2 regions of the Bordetella genomosp. 10 genome follow, and region 1 is predicted to be linked to the other one. Evidence: riboswitches for the same ligand, from Rfam matches in the RefSeq annotation. Region 1 holds a riboswitch; the other holds the start of a gene.
What was found. Region 1 has a riboswitch for manganese ahead of mntP (manganese efflux pump MntP). Riboswitches for the same ligand answer to the same signal wherever they lie in the genome.
Positions count from the first base shown of each region.

Region 2: it holds a riboswitch for manganese, as region 1 does, so the genes downstream of both, CAL29_RS25440 (sodium:calcium antiporter) here and mntP (manganese efflux pump MntP) in region 1, are expected to answer to the same signal.

Region 1 covers NZ_NEVM01000001.1:1,587,587-1,594,305, reverse strand. Annotated here, with positions in the region: gene CAL29_RS06925 (Bug family tripartite tricarboxylate transporter substrate binding protein) at 1-957, shown strand, start outside; gene CAL29_RS06920 (IclR family transcriptional regulator) at 958-1,728, opposite strand; gene CAL29_RS06915 (NAD(P)-dependent oxidoreductase) at 1,727-2,659, shown strand; gene CAL29_RS06910 (carboxymuconolactone decarboxylase family protein) at 2,680-3,060, shown strand; gene secG (preprotein translocase subunit SecG) at 3,126-3,596, opposite strand; gene tpiA (triose-phosphate isomerase) at 3,617-4,381, opposite strand; yybP-ykoY riboswitch at 4,634-4,756, shown strand; gene mntP (manganese efflux pump MntP) at 4,807-5,379, shown strand; gene CAL29_RS06890 (NAD(P)-dependent alcohol dehydrogenase) at 5,614-6,675, shown strand; gene CAL29_RS06885 (ABC transporter permease) at 6,693-6,719, opposite strand, start outside.
Region 2 covers NZ_NEVM01000005.1:2,083,553-2,090,271, reverse strand. Annotated here, with positions in the region: gene dusB (tRNA dihydrouridine synthase DusB) at 1-265, opposite strand, end outside; gene CAL29_RS25455 (FAD-dependent monooxygenase) at 425-1,789, opposite strand; gene CAL29_RS25450 (hypothetical protein) at 1,822-2,277, shown strand; gene CAL29_RS25445 (aminopeptidase P N-terminal domain-containing protein) at 2,369-3,724, opposite strand; yybP-ykoY riboswitch at 3,854-3,980, shown strand; gene CAL29_RS25440 (sodium:calcium antiporter) at 4,076-5,086, shown strand; gene CAL29_RS25435 (hypothetical protein) at 5,672-6,007, shown strand; gene CAL29_RS25430 (porin) at 6,099-6,719, shown strand, end outside.

The sequences.
Region 1 (6,719 bases):
ACACGCCGGCTGGTGCGCGGCCTGGCGCTGCTCGGGCTGCTCGTCCCGCTGTATGCCCATGGCGCCTATCCCGACAAGCCGATCCGCATCGTGGTGCCGTTCGCGGCGGGCAGCCTTACCGACATCGTTTTCCGGGACCTCGCCGTCGAGCTGCAAAAGGAGCTCCGGCAGCCCATCATCATCGACAACAAGCCGGGCGCCAGCGGCATCGTCGGCACGCAAGCCGCCGTGAACGCCGCGCCGGACGGCTATACGCTGCTGTCGGTCGGCGTCACGAACGGCGCCAGCAACAAGTCGATGTTCGTGCGCCTGCCCTACGATCCGGCCAAGGATTTCAGCAGCATCGGCAAGGTGGCCGAGTCGCCCTATGTGCTGGTGGTCGATGCGCGTTCGAAGATCAATTCGCTGAAAGACCTGTACGCGAAGGCCCGCGCCGACCAGGGATCGGTCACCTACGCCTACGCATCGGGCAGCGCGCAGGTGGGCGGCGCCATGCTCGCCAGGGCCGGCGGCGTGAAGTTCGCCGAGATTCCCTATAAGAACTCGCCGCAGATCCTCACGGACATCATCGGCAACGTGGTGGAAACCACGCTGACCGATTTCGCGAGCGGCATGAATATGGTGCGCGGCGGCAAACTGAAGGCGCTGGGCGTGACGACGAAGGAACGGTTCCCGCTGGCGCCGGACGTGCCGGCCCTGGCCGAGGTGGGGGCCAACGATTTCCAGTTGATCGTCTGGTTCGGCCTGGTGGGTCCCGCGGGCCTGCCCGCGCCCGTGCAGCAACGCCTGTCCGTGGCCTTGAACAAGGCGCTCGCCAGCCCGGACCTGGTCGAACGCTTCAAGAGCCAGGGCCTGACGCCGCGCGCCAGCACGCCGGGCGAGTTCAGCGATTTTCTCGGCAAGGAAATCGTCGCCTGGGGCCGCATGGTCCAGGTGGCGGGCATCCAGCCCCAATGATCAGCCCGGCGAGCGACCCTCGTGAAGCAAAACGGCGGCCTTCAACCTGGACAGCGTGGCGGCGAGATGCTCGACGTGCTCCGACCAGCGCGGGTTCATTCTATCCATGGGGCCGACGACCGCGATGGCGTACCACTCGGACACGAGGCGGAAGGGCATCGCGATGGCGGCCAGGCCCGCGACGCTTTCATTGACGTTGGCGGCCCAGCCCCGTTCGGCGGATTCCGCCATTTCCTTCATGAACTTTTTCTTGTCGACGATGGTGTCGGGCGTGAGGCGGTTCCACTGCATTTTTCCGAGCAGGGATTTCTGTTCCTCGGGCGCCAGCGCGGAGAAGATGGCCTTGCCCAGGGAATTCGCGTGGATGGCCCGGGTGTCGCCGATCGCCACGGTGTAGACGATGGAGCGCCGGGACTGGACGACGTCGAGATAGATGACTTCGGTATCCCGCAGCTTGGCCAGCGTGGTGGTTTCCTCGGTGGCGTCGCGCAGCTCTTCCAGGAAACCATGCGTCATTTCGAAGATGGGATCGACCTTGTCGATCGAATGGCATAACGCCAGCATTTTTCTGGTCGGGAAATAGCCGCTGCGCCGGCGCGTTTCGTACAGGTAGCCCTTGACGATCAGGGTGCGAAGCAGGGCCAGCGTGCTGGAGGCGGGAGCGTCCAGCCCTCGCGCGATTTCCGTCAGGGACAGAGGCCTGGCCTCGTCCGAAAAAAGCTGGAACAGGTCCAGTGTGCGCGCGACAAGGGAGACTAGCTTGTTTTCCATGCCGCAGATGATAACCAGGAAGGGAGAACAAATGGAAAAGACAGGATTCATCGGCTTGGGCAATATGGGGCGGCACATGGCGCGGCGCCTGGCGCAGGCGGGCCACGACGTGCTGGTCTTCGATATCCGCGACGACCAGCGCGAGGCGCTCGAATCGCACGGCGCGTCGTGGGCCGGATCGGTGCGGGCGGTGGCGGACGCGGCCGAGGTCGTGGTGGTGAGCCTGCCGACGCCCGCCATCGTCGAGCAGGTGCTCACGGGCGACGACGGCGTCGCGGCGGGCAAGGCGGCGAGGCTAGTCGTCGACACGTCCACGACCGGCCCGTCGACCTCCAGGCGCATCGCCGAAAAGCTGCTGGCGCGCGGCATGCGCCTGGTGGATGCGCCCGTCAGCGGCGGCACCGGCGGCGCCGAGGAAGGCACCCTCACCGTCATGGCGTCGGGCCAGGCCGACGCCTACGAGCGCGCGCGGCCCTTGCTGCGGGTCATAGGGAAGAACATCTTCTACCTGGGCGAGGAAGCCGGCCAGGGCCAGATGATGAAGATCATCAACAACACGTTATGCGCGGCCGCCACGCTCGCCAGCTTCGAAGGCCTGGTGCTGGGCAGCAAGGCGGGGCTGGACGCGAAAACCATGCTGGACATCATCAACGTATCCAGCGGGCGCAGCTTCGCCACCGAAGTGAAGATACCGCAGTGCATATTGCACCGCGACTTCCCCATGCGCTTCACCACCGACCTGCTGCACAAGGACGTGAAGCTGTGCCTGGACGAAGGCGCGCGGATGGGCGTGCCTATGTGGGTCAGCGACATGGCCCGGCAGATGCTGTCCTTCGCCATCGGCCAGGGCAAGGGGGCGGACGACTATGCCCGGGTCATCCAGTTTTATGAAACCTGGGGCCAGACCCAGTTCGGCAGCGCCGATCGATAGACCTTGAACCAGGAGCAAGCATGAAGTCTCGCATCGAAACCGGCCGTGAAATCCTCGGCGCCACGCTGGGCGAAACGTACTACCAGCGCCGGGTGGACAGCACCAATTCCTTCAACGGGCCCTTGCGCCGCCTGACCGACGAATACTGCTTCGGCGAAGTCTGGGGCGATCCGGCCCTGCCGCCCAAACTGCGCAGCATGCTGGTCGTGGCCCTGCTCGCCAGCATGGGCCGCACGCACGAACTCAGGACGCATCTGGGCGGCGCCCTGAATAACGGCTGCAACGTCGAGGAGCTACGCGCGGTGCTGCTTCAGGTGGCCATTTACTGCGGCATACCGGCGGGCGTGGAAGGCACGCGCATCGCCGAGGAGGTGCTGCGGGAGCGCGGCCTGCTGGCGTAGTGGCGCGGATAAACCTGCCGCATGGAGCGGCCCCTATCAAGCCGGCCCGTATTGAGCCAGCCGTATTACTTGGCGGGGGCCGGCGTGGCCGGCGTGCTGGGGGCCGGGGCGTCAGGCGTAGCCGGCGCCTGCGGAATCGAGGCGTCGGGCTTGGCCGGGGCGGCGGGCGCGTTGCCGGCCGGGGCCGAGGGAACCGCGCTGCCGGCGGGCGCCGGGGCGCCCGGCACCTGCGGCACGGAACGATCGGCCGGCGCCTGGTAGTTCTGCATCACGCCCGAATCGACCGGCGTACTCACGCCCTTGTGGGTCACGTAGGCCAGGCCCGCGGTGGTGGCGAAGAAAACGACGGCCGCCCACTTGGTGGTGCGCGACAGGAAATTCGCGGCGCCCGAGGCGCCGAACAGGCTGCCGGCCGAACCGCTGCCGAAAGCCGAACCCATATCGGCGCCCTTGCCCTGCTGCAGGAGGACCAGAACGATGATGGCCAGTGCCGACAGCACCTGCACGACCATCAAAATCGATTGAATCAAGGACATCACTTACTCCGAAACGCTGTTCAAACAGCGGCTATGCGTAAAAATTCATCGGCCACCAGCGACGCGCCGCCCACCAGGGCGCCGTCGATGTCGGGCATGGCGAACAGCGTGGCGGCATTGGCCGCCTTGACGCTGCCGCCGTAAAGAATGCGGACCTGCGGCACGCCCAGCCCGCGCAGCGCCACGCGGATGGCGCCATGCACTTCCTGCGCCTGCTCCGGCGTGGCGGTGCGGCCCGTGCCGATCGCCCAGACCGGCTCGTAGGCCAGGATCAGCTTGGCCAGCGCGTCCGCGCCCAGGGCCAGGACCGGCTCGAGCTGGCGCTCGATGACGCCCAGCGTATTGCCGCCCTCGCGCTCGGCCAGCGTCTCGCCGACGCAGACCACCGGCGTCAGGCCGGCGGCCAGCGCGGCGCGCGCCTTGTCGGCCACCAGTTGATCGCTTTCGCCGTGCATGGCGCGGCGTTCCGAATGGCCGGCCAGGGCCCAGCGGCAGCCGAAATCCCGCAACATGGCGCCCGCCACTTCGCCCGTATAGGCGCCCTTCTCATGCACGCTGATATCCTGCGCGCCCCAGGAGATGGGGCTGCCCTGGAGCAGCGCCTGGGCCTGGGCCAGATAGGGGAAAGGCACGCAAACGCCCATTTCGCAATGGCCGGCGACGCCTTGGCGCAAGGCCGCCAGCAAGGCGGCGTTCTCGGCCAGCGTGCCGTGCATCTTCCAGTTACCCAGCACCAAACGCGCGCGCTCGGCGGTGGACGGGGCTTGGCGATCTGTGGTCGTCATAGGTATAGGCTAGGCAAAGCGGTGAATGGGCCGGATCCACGGCCGTCGGGCAAGACGAAACCGCCGGAAAAATCCCGGTCAAACCCGTGATTGTATCCTGTTCGGCGGCATGCTGGGGAGAACCCGCCGAACCCCGGGCTCCCGTCCCTCAGGCGCCCCGCCCTTATCCCGTTCTTCATCCTTTTGCCCGAATCCCCCTGCGCCCCGTAATCTTTACGCCCGGCTGTCATCTGCCGCTGCTAAACTGGCCCTTCACTTTGGGGAGTAGCCGGCTTCCGCCCCCGGAAGCGCCCGCGTCAACATTCTTGGCCCCGCGGCCATGGCGCTGGCAGCCTTAGCGGCCTGGCGAGACCATGGGTTTCCTTGTGCCTAAGCCGGGCGCACGCGGAAATCTATGCGTCGCCCGGCCTAGCGCTCCGTCCCCTATGAATTTCGCGGCAACCCTCCTCCTGGCTTTCGCCATGTCGACCGACGCCTTTGCAGCCGCCATCGGCAAGGGCACCAGCCTCTACAAACCCCGCTTCAGCGACGCCTTGCGCACCGGCGTGATCTTCGGCGCGATCGAGGCCATTACCCCGGTGATCGGCTGGCTGATCGGCTCGGCGGCCGCCAGGTACGTGCAAAACTGGGACCACTGGCTGGCCTTCGTCATGTTGTCCATCCTCGGGCTCCTGATGATACGCAACGCCGTCCGCGGCCAGCGCGACGACAAGGCCAGCCAGCCGCCGCGCAAGCATTCCTTCTGGAACCTGGCCCTGACCGGCTTCGCCACCAGCATCGACGCGATGGCGGTCGGCGTCAGCCTCGCTTTCATCGACAACAACATCTTCATCACCGCCTCGGTGATCGGACTGGCCACCCTGCTGATGGTGACCGTGGGCGTGATGCTGGGCCGGGTGCTGGGCAGCCTGGTCGGCAAGCGCGCGGAAATCTTCGGCGGCCTGGTGCTGATCGGCGTGGGCGCCTCCATCCTCTTCGAGCACTTGCACGCGCAATGAGAAAAGCCTGTCCCGCCATGAGAAAAATGTCGGAGAAATAGGCAAGTATCCGCTTCGTTTAGGCACGCGGCCGCCCGCCGAATCAGCCTAGTATTGACCCTGACGTGGATCACGGCGGCGCGCCGGCCCGCGCCCACCTCGGCGGCGCGGGCCAGCCGGCGCACCCTCGCGCGGCATCGCCGTCCCGCCTGTTCCACGGTTTTCGCAATTTTTCTCGCTGTCCGGAGATCCCCCATGACCACCACTTATGCGTTCGGCGCCACCGGCCCCAAGGCCGCGCTCGCGCCTTTCAACTACCAAGTCCGCGACTTGCGCGAATTCGACGTGCAACTGGACGTGCTGTACTGCGGCGTCTGCCATTCGGACCTGCACCAGGCGCGCGATGAGTGGCGCAACACCATCTACCCCGTCGTGCCGGGCCACGAAATCGTCGGCCGCGTGACCGCCGTCGGCTCGCAGGCCACCAGGTTCAAGATCGGCGACATCGTCGGCGTGGGCTGCATGGTCGACTCCTGCCGCGCCTGCCCTAGCTGCAAGGAAGGCCTGGAGCAATACTGCGAAGGCGAAACGGGCTTCGTGCCGACCTACAACGGCATCGACAAGCAGACCGGCGCCACCACCTACGGCGGCTACTCGTCGCAGATGGTGGTGGACGAGGCCTATGTCCTGAGCATCCCCCGAAACCTGGACCTGGCCGGCGTGGCGCCGCTGCTGTGCGCGGGCATCACCACCTATTCGCCGCTGCGCACCTGGGGCGCGGGGCCCGGCAAGAAGGTCGGCATCGTGGGCCTGGGCGGCCTCGGCCACATGGGCGTGAAGCTGGCCGCCGCGATGGGCGCGCACGTGGTGCTGTTCACCACCTCGCCGTCCAAGATCGAGGACGGCAAGCGCCTGGGGGCGAGCGAAGTCGTTATTTCCAGGAATCCCGACGAGATGAACGCCCATGCGAACAGCTTCGACCTCATCCTCAATACGGTGGCGGCGCAGCACGATCTCAATCCCTTCCTGAACCTGCTGCGGCGCGACGGCACGATGGTGCTGGTGGGCGTGCCCGAACACGACCATCCCTCTCCCCAGGTCTTCAACCTGATCTTCAAGCGCCGCCGCCTGGCGGGTTCGCTGATCGGCGGCATCGCCGAAACCCAGGAAATGCTGGACTTCTGCGGCGAGCACGGCATCACCTCGGATATCGAGCTGATCCCGGTGCAACAGATCAACGAGGCCTATGAGCGCATGCTCAAGAGCGACGTGAAGTATCGCTTCGTGATCGACTCGGCGTCGCTGAAGCAGCAATAGGCGGCACGGCGGGGCTGTCAGACCGCGGCATCCGGGCGCTCGCG
Region 2 (6,719 bases), on a different contig from region 1:
TGGCGGCGTTGAAAACGGCGGCCTCGGCCATCATGGCGGGATCCGCGCCGGCGATCTGCACCGCCACGGGAGCGATCTCGCCCTCGTGGTTCAGGCGGCGCGAGGTCTTGACACTGTCCCACAGGCGCGGGTTGCTGGCGGCCATTTCCGAGACGGCATAGCCCGCCCCCAGCCGCTTGCACAATTGGCGGAATGGCCGGTCCGTCACGCCCGCCATGGGCGCGACCAGCACATTGTTGGGGAGAGTCCAGGAGCCGATACGCATGGGCGGGGATTTTAACCGCGCCGATCCGACCCCGGATTGCACGGTATCCAGGGGCAGGAAAACCGCCCCTGCGCGGGCCTCTCATCGGCGCCTCGTCGGGCCCTTCATTGGCCCTTCGTTGACCCTTCACCGGGCCTTCATTGTTCCTTCATCGGGCCCTCAGGCGCGCAGGCCCTGGAGCAGGTGCCGCGCCAGCGGCGTCCGCAGCGGTTGTAACAAGTCCAGGCTCAGCAGCGCCAGGCCGCCGGCGTGTTCGAGCGGCGCCAGGCCGGTGGCGAAGGCGCGCGGCATGAGGTCGGTCAGCCCGGCCGTCAGCCAGCGATCGTCGCGCCGGGCGCGGGCGAAGCCGGCCAGCGCCTCCGTGGGCGGCGCGGCAGGCCGCTCCAGCCAGGGCGCCAGCGACTGGGCCAGCCGGGCCGCGTCGCGCAGTCCCAGGTTCAGCCCCTGGCCGGCCACCGGATGCAGGGTCTGCGCGGCGTTGCCCACGGCCACGGCGCGGCCGTTCACCAGGGCGCGCCGGGCACTGAGGAACAGCGGGAAGACGTGGCGCGGCGCCACGCAGGCGAGGGCGCCCAGGCGGTCGCCGAAGGCTTCCGTCAGCGCCGCGGAGAACGCCGCCTGGTCCAGCGCGGCCAGGGCCTGGGCGCGTTCCGGCGCGCAGCACCAGACCACGGCGTAGGTCCCGGGCGCGGCGGGATGGGGCAGCAGGGCCAGCGGGCCCTCGCGGGTGAAGCGCTCGAAGGCCCAGCCGTCGCGCGGCAGCGAGGCGCGCACGGTGGCCAGCACCGCATGCTGGCCATATTCGCGGCGGATGTCGTTGGCGCCGGCGCCGTCCGATTGCACCGCCACGCCGCAGCGCAGGGTGGCGCCGCCGGCGTCGGCCAGCGTGGCGCCGTCGGCGTCCTGGGCGGACAGGCGCGCGCCGGGCAGGGCGCGCACGGCGATGCCGGCCCGTTCGACCTGGCGCATCAGCGCGGCGTGCAGCGTGGCGTATGCCGTGACCGCGCCCAGCCGCGGCACGTCGAAGTCGCTGTCGCGGATCACGGTGCGGCCGAGCCGGCCGCGTTGGGACACGTGGATGGTGCGGATGTCGGCGGCTTCGCGCGGCCATGCGCCCAGCGATTCCAGCAGCACGTGGCTGCCGTGGTTCAGGGCGAGCACGCGGGCGTCGGCCTCCGGCGCCGCCGGCGCGGCGCTGGCCGGCAGGGCGGGAATCGCGGGCGCGGCGAGCGGCGCGCTGGCGGGCGCCGCGATGGGCGCGACCACCGAGCCCGGCGTGGGGCCGGTGGTCGCGCCCGGGGCCGGCGGCGTGGCCTGGGAGGAAGGCGACGAGGAAGGCGACGCAATGGGTGGGACAGGCGACACGCCTTGGGCGGCGGGCGACGCCGCTTGGGATGACGGCGCCGCGGCCCGCACCAGCAGGATGGAGGAAGGATCGGCGGCATGGCGCGCCAGCATCAGCGCCAGCGCGCAGCCCACCGGGCCGGCCCCCAGGATGGCGACGGAGAAATCGGGTTTGCTCATGTGGCGATTCTAGCGCCGCGGCTCTACACTCCATGCCCATGACCGACGAGATCGTCCTGCCCGCGCCCCTTCCCCGTTCGCGCACCAAGCTGCGCGCCGCGTCCCTGGCGCTGTGCCTGGGTTTCGTGGGCGCGCACTGGTGGTACGTGGGCCGGCGCGGCGCGGCCTGGGTGACGGCCTATGCGGTGGCCTGCCTCGTCGCCACCCGGCTGTTCCCGGTGTGGTACGACAATCCGGCCTTCTTCCTGCTCTTCATTCCCATGATCGACGGCTTCATCGAGAGCGTCGTGTTCTGCCTGCGCAGCGACGAGAAATTCGATCGCGACTACAACCCGGGCCTGCCGCCGTCATCGCGCACCGGTTGGCGCGAAGTGGCGCTGGCCATCGTCGCCACCCTGGTCGGCGCGGTCTGCTCCATGTTCGGCATCGCCATGGTGGTGGTGTACGTGTGGTCCGCCATGGGATGGCTGGACGGCTACGTGCTGTAGTGCCGTAGTGCTGTAGTCGGCGCCGTCGGTCGCGATGCCTGCGCCAGCGCGGCGGCATTGGCGCGGCGGCGTGGCGGCGCGCGGTCCCCGCTCACTCCCGCATCAGCGCCTCGATTTCCCCGGCATGCACCGGCACGCCGCGCGTGATCAGTTCGCAGCCCTCGTCCGTCACCAGCGCATCGTCTTCGGTGCGGATGCCGATATCCCAGAAGGCCTCCGGCACGTCGGCGGCGCCGCGCACGTAGATGCCGGGCTCGACGGTGAGGATCATGCCTCGCTCCAGCGTGCGCCAGGGGCGGTCGCCCGCGTCGTCCGGGGCGCCCGACTCGCCCGACTCGCGATAGTCGCCGACGTCGTGCACGTCCAGGCCCAGCCAGTGGCCGGTGCGGTGCATGTAGAAGCGGGTGTAGGCCTTGGACTCCAGCACCCCGTCCAGCGACCCTTGCAGCAGGCCTTCGTCGATCATGCCCTGCGCCAGCACGCGCACGGCGGCCTCGTGGCCGTCGTTGAAGCTGGCGCCCGGCCGGATGGCGGCGCACGCGGCGTCCTGCGCCGCCACCGTCAGGTCGTAGAGCGTGCGCTGCGGCCCGCTGTAGCGGCCGTTGACGGGAAAGGTGCGGGTGATGTCCGCGGCATAGCCGTCGTACTCGCAGCCGGCGTCGATCAGCAGCAACTGCCCGTCGCGCAGGACGGCGTCGCCGGCGGGGTAGTGCAGGGTGCAGGCGTTGGCGCCGGCGGCGACGATGCTGTTGTAGGCCACCGATTGCGCGCCGTGGCGGCGGAATTCGTGCAGCAGCTCGGCCTCGATCTCGTATTCGTGCATGCCGGGGCGCACGTGGCGCATGGCGCGCGCATGGGCGCCGGCGGAGATCCGCGCGGCGCGCCGCATCAGGGCGATTTCGGCCGGGTCCTTGATCAGCCGCATATCGGCCAGCCGCGGCCGCGGATCGATCTGGCGCCTGGGCGGCTGGTGCTGCCCGCGCGCCTGTTGGCGCGCCGTTTCCAGGGCGCGCGACAGCCGTTCGCCCACGGCCCCGCCGGCTTGCAGCGGCGCGAACAGCGTGGGCTGGTTCAGCAGCAGGGACGGCAGGAGTTCATCGAGGCGTTCGACGGCGTGCGCCTCGTCGAAGCCGAAACGCGCCGCGGCGGCCTCGGGGCCGAAGCGGTGGCCGGTCCAGGTTTCCTGTTCTTCGTGGCGTTCGCGGCAGAACAGGATGCTGGCCTCGCGCTCGCCGGCCAGCAACACCAGCCACGCCTCGGGCTCGGTGAAGCCGGTCAGGTAGAAAAAGTCGCTGTCGAAGCGATAGGGGAATTCCGAGTCGCGGCTGCGCGTCGTTTCCGGCGCGGTCGCCAGCACGGCGATGCCGCCGCCCTGCGAGCGCATGTAGTCCCGCAGGCGCTGGCGCCGTTCGATATGGGGCGTGAGATCGACGGGAGGTAGGCTCATGTCGTGGGCGCGCGAGGACGCGAAAAAAAGGGAGTGGGGTAACTTTATCTGCTTTTTTTGCCGCCGGGCTACCCCAGGGCAAAACGGGAAATTTCCCCCGACTCGTCATCCCGTGCTGATACAATCCGCGCCGTGTTCATTGGGGAGTAGCCATCCTTGCCCCAAGGAGTTTGCGTCAACACGCTTGGCGGTCCATGACCCCATGGCGCAAACGGCAGCCATCCGCCGCGGGATTTTCCCCGTTCGCGGGCGGCCCAGCCAGGCGAGACCTTTGGCCACGACGCGCTACCCAGCCGGGCGAGCCGCGTCGTCGCGCCTTGGGTAATCCGCTCGTCCGGCTGTCGTCATTCCATGTTGTCCACCTTGCTGCTGTTCTGCGCGTCCGCCGCGATCATCTACCTGGCCTGCGAATATTTCGTCAACGGCGTCGAATGGGTCGGGCAGCGCCTGAACCTGGGCGCGACCGCCGTCGGCACCGTGCTGGCGGCCTTCGGCACGGCCTTGCCCGAAAGCGCGGTGACTTTCATGGCCGTGGCCTTCGGCGGCACGCCGGACCACAAGGACATCGGCGTGGGCGCCGTCATGGGCGGCCCGCTGGTGCTGGCCACGGTCGCCTACGCGGTGGTGGGACTGGGATTGATAAGGCAGCGCCGGCGCCAGCCCGCCGCCGAATGCGTGACCTGTATGAACGCGGACCAGCGCAAGCTGGCCCGCGACCAGGGCTGGTTCATGGGGATCTTCGTCTTCAAGCTGGCGCTCGGGCTGGTCGCGTTCGCCTGGAAGCCCTGGCTGGGCCTGGCTTTCCTGGCGGCCTACGGCCTGTACGTGCGGCGCGAACTGCTGGCCGAGGACGATCGCGCCGAAGCCGGCGACCTGGAGCCGCTCAAGCTGCGGCCGCGCGACGCCGAGCCCACCATGGGCTGGGCCTGCCTGCAGACCGTGCTGGCCCTGGCGGCGATCGCCGGCGCGTCGCGCGTCTTCGTGGCCCAGATCGAGGATATCGGCCTGATGCTGGGCCTGACGCCCCACGTGGCCGCCTTGCTGCTGGCGCCCGTGGCGACCGAACTGCCGGAAATCATGAATGCGCTGATCTGGGTGCGGCAGGGCAAGGAAAGGCTGGCGCTGGCCAACATCTCCGGCGCCATGATGATCCAGGCCACCATCCCCAGCGCCATGGGCATCATGATGACGCCGTGGCTGCTGGACGACACGCTGATGGCGGCCGGCCTGGTCACCATGCTGTCGATCGGCCTGCTGTGGCTGCGCTTCCGCCGCGAGACCATGAACCTGCGGGCGCTGTCGGCGGTGGGCGGCCTGTACGCGCTGTTCGCCGGCTACGTGGGTTGGCACCTGCACGCCTGAGCGGCCCGGCAGGTCCGGATGCTCCCGCCTGTCCCGGCTTCCGGATATGCCCCCCGGACGATCCCGCGCCGGATGAGCCGAAGGTCATGGGCTGGAGCTCCACTGCCAGCGACCAGGCGCGCGGGCGTCGGGCAGGGGTCAGCCATATGACATGTCATCTGTCGCAGGCGCTTGTTTTCCCACGCTTTTGTCCCGCAACAGCCTTGTTCCTAGGGACAAACCCGAGTAAACTGATGGCTTCTTCATATCCAGGGGTTGCTACGTGAATACCGATTCCGGCGACAGTAACAGTCGACCTAGTGTCGGCGTCGCTGCCTGACAGGGTTTACGCAGATTCACCTCTGCCGCGCCCTGTTTTGCAGGGTGCGGTGTCCAAATGTCGTATGCGGGGCCGCGCGCAAATGAATGCGCGTGCCGTCTGTGCCAACCAACGCTTTCCCGTAACGATTTCCTCCGCGCCATTCCGCCTGAGTTTCCGCCTTGCCCGCCCGCGGGTCCCGCATGTCTTGCGCGTGCGCGACGCCTCCAGGCTGGCCAGGCTGGTTTTTGACGTATGCCATCCCGCTCGTGCGAGAGGAGGTCATCATGCGTATATTCGACTTGTTTCTTCGGCGCGCCGGTGTAGATCGTCCGGCCACGCTGGCCGGACGGCGCGCGAGTTCGAGGTTGACCGTGGTCTGTGCGCGCGAGGCGCTGGGCGCCGTGCGCAAGCAGATCTGCCTGGACTTCAAGGCGGCCGGCCTGAACGTCGCCCAGATGCAGGTGGATCAGGGGCACGACCAGGCCCTGGCTTCGGCCTGCATTACCGTGAATTGCCCGGCGGACATGCGCGGGGTGCTCATGTCGCAGGCCCGGCAGTTGAGAGACAATCCGGCGATTTGTTCCGTACGTTTCGGAGATCAACGCCGCGCCGCCGCATGACGAGACAATGCATGCCGGCGCCGAACACGGAGCCGCCGAATTGTCCAAAGCCACCTCGTTGAAGCTGTTCAAGCAAAAGTCCGCCCGCTATATCGCTCCGTTTTCCTACGGAGCGGTTTTTTTTGCGCTTTTTTTTACCCACACGCAAGCCCGGGCCGGCACGGACGAAGGGCCCGGGGTGACGATGTACGGCATCGTCGACCTGGGCGTGGGCACGACCCACGTATCGGGAAGCGGCACGCGCAACGGCCTGGTCAACGGCGGGGAAACGGATTCCGTCTGGGGCCTGCGCGGCCGGGAAGACCTGGGCGGCGGCTGGCGCGCGCTGTTCGGCCTGGAGAGTGGATTCAACCCCAGTAACGGCCAGGTCGACGACCAGGACGGCCGCCTGTTCAACTACCAGTCCTGGGTAGGCCTGGCCCAGGACGGATACGGACGCCTCACCTTCGGCCGCCAGTACACCATCGGACAGTCCTTCGGCAACGAACTGGAACAGGCCGGCTGGAAGGAGATGGGCCTGGGCGCCACGTTCAAGGCCTCGGACAATTTCCAGTTCGACAATATGGTGAACTACGTGTCGCCCTCCTTCGCCGGCTGGACGCTGGGCCTGGGCTATTCCTTCGACGCCGCCAGGCCGGGCGGCTTCGCCACCGGCGCCAACAACCGCGCCGCCAGCGCGGGGCTCAAGTATGAACAGGGGCCATGGCTGGCC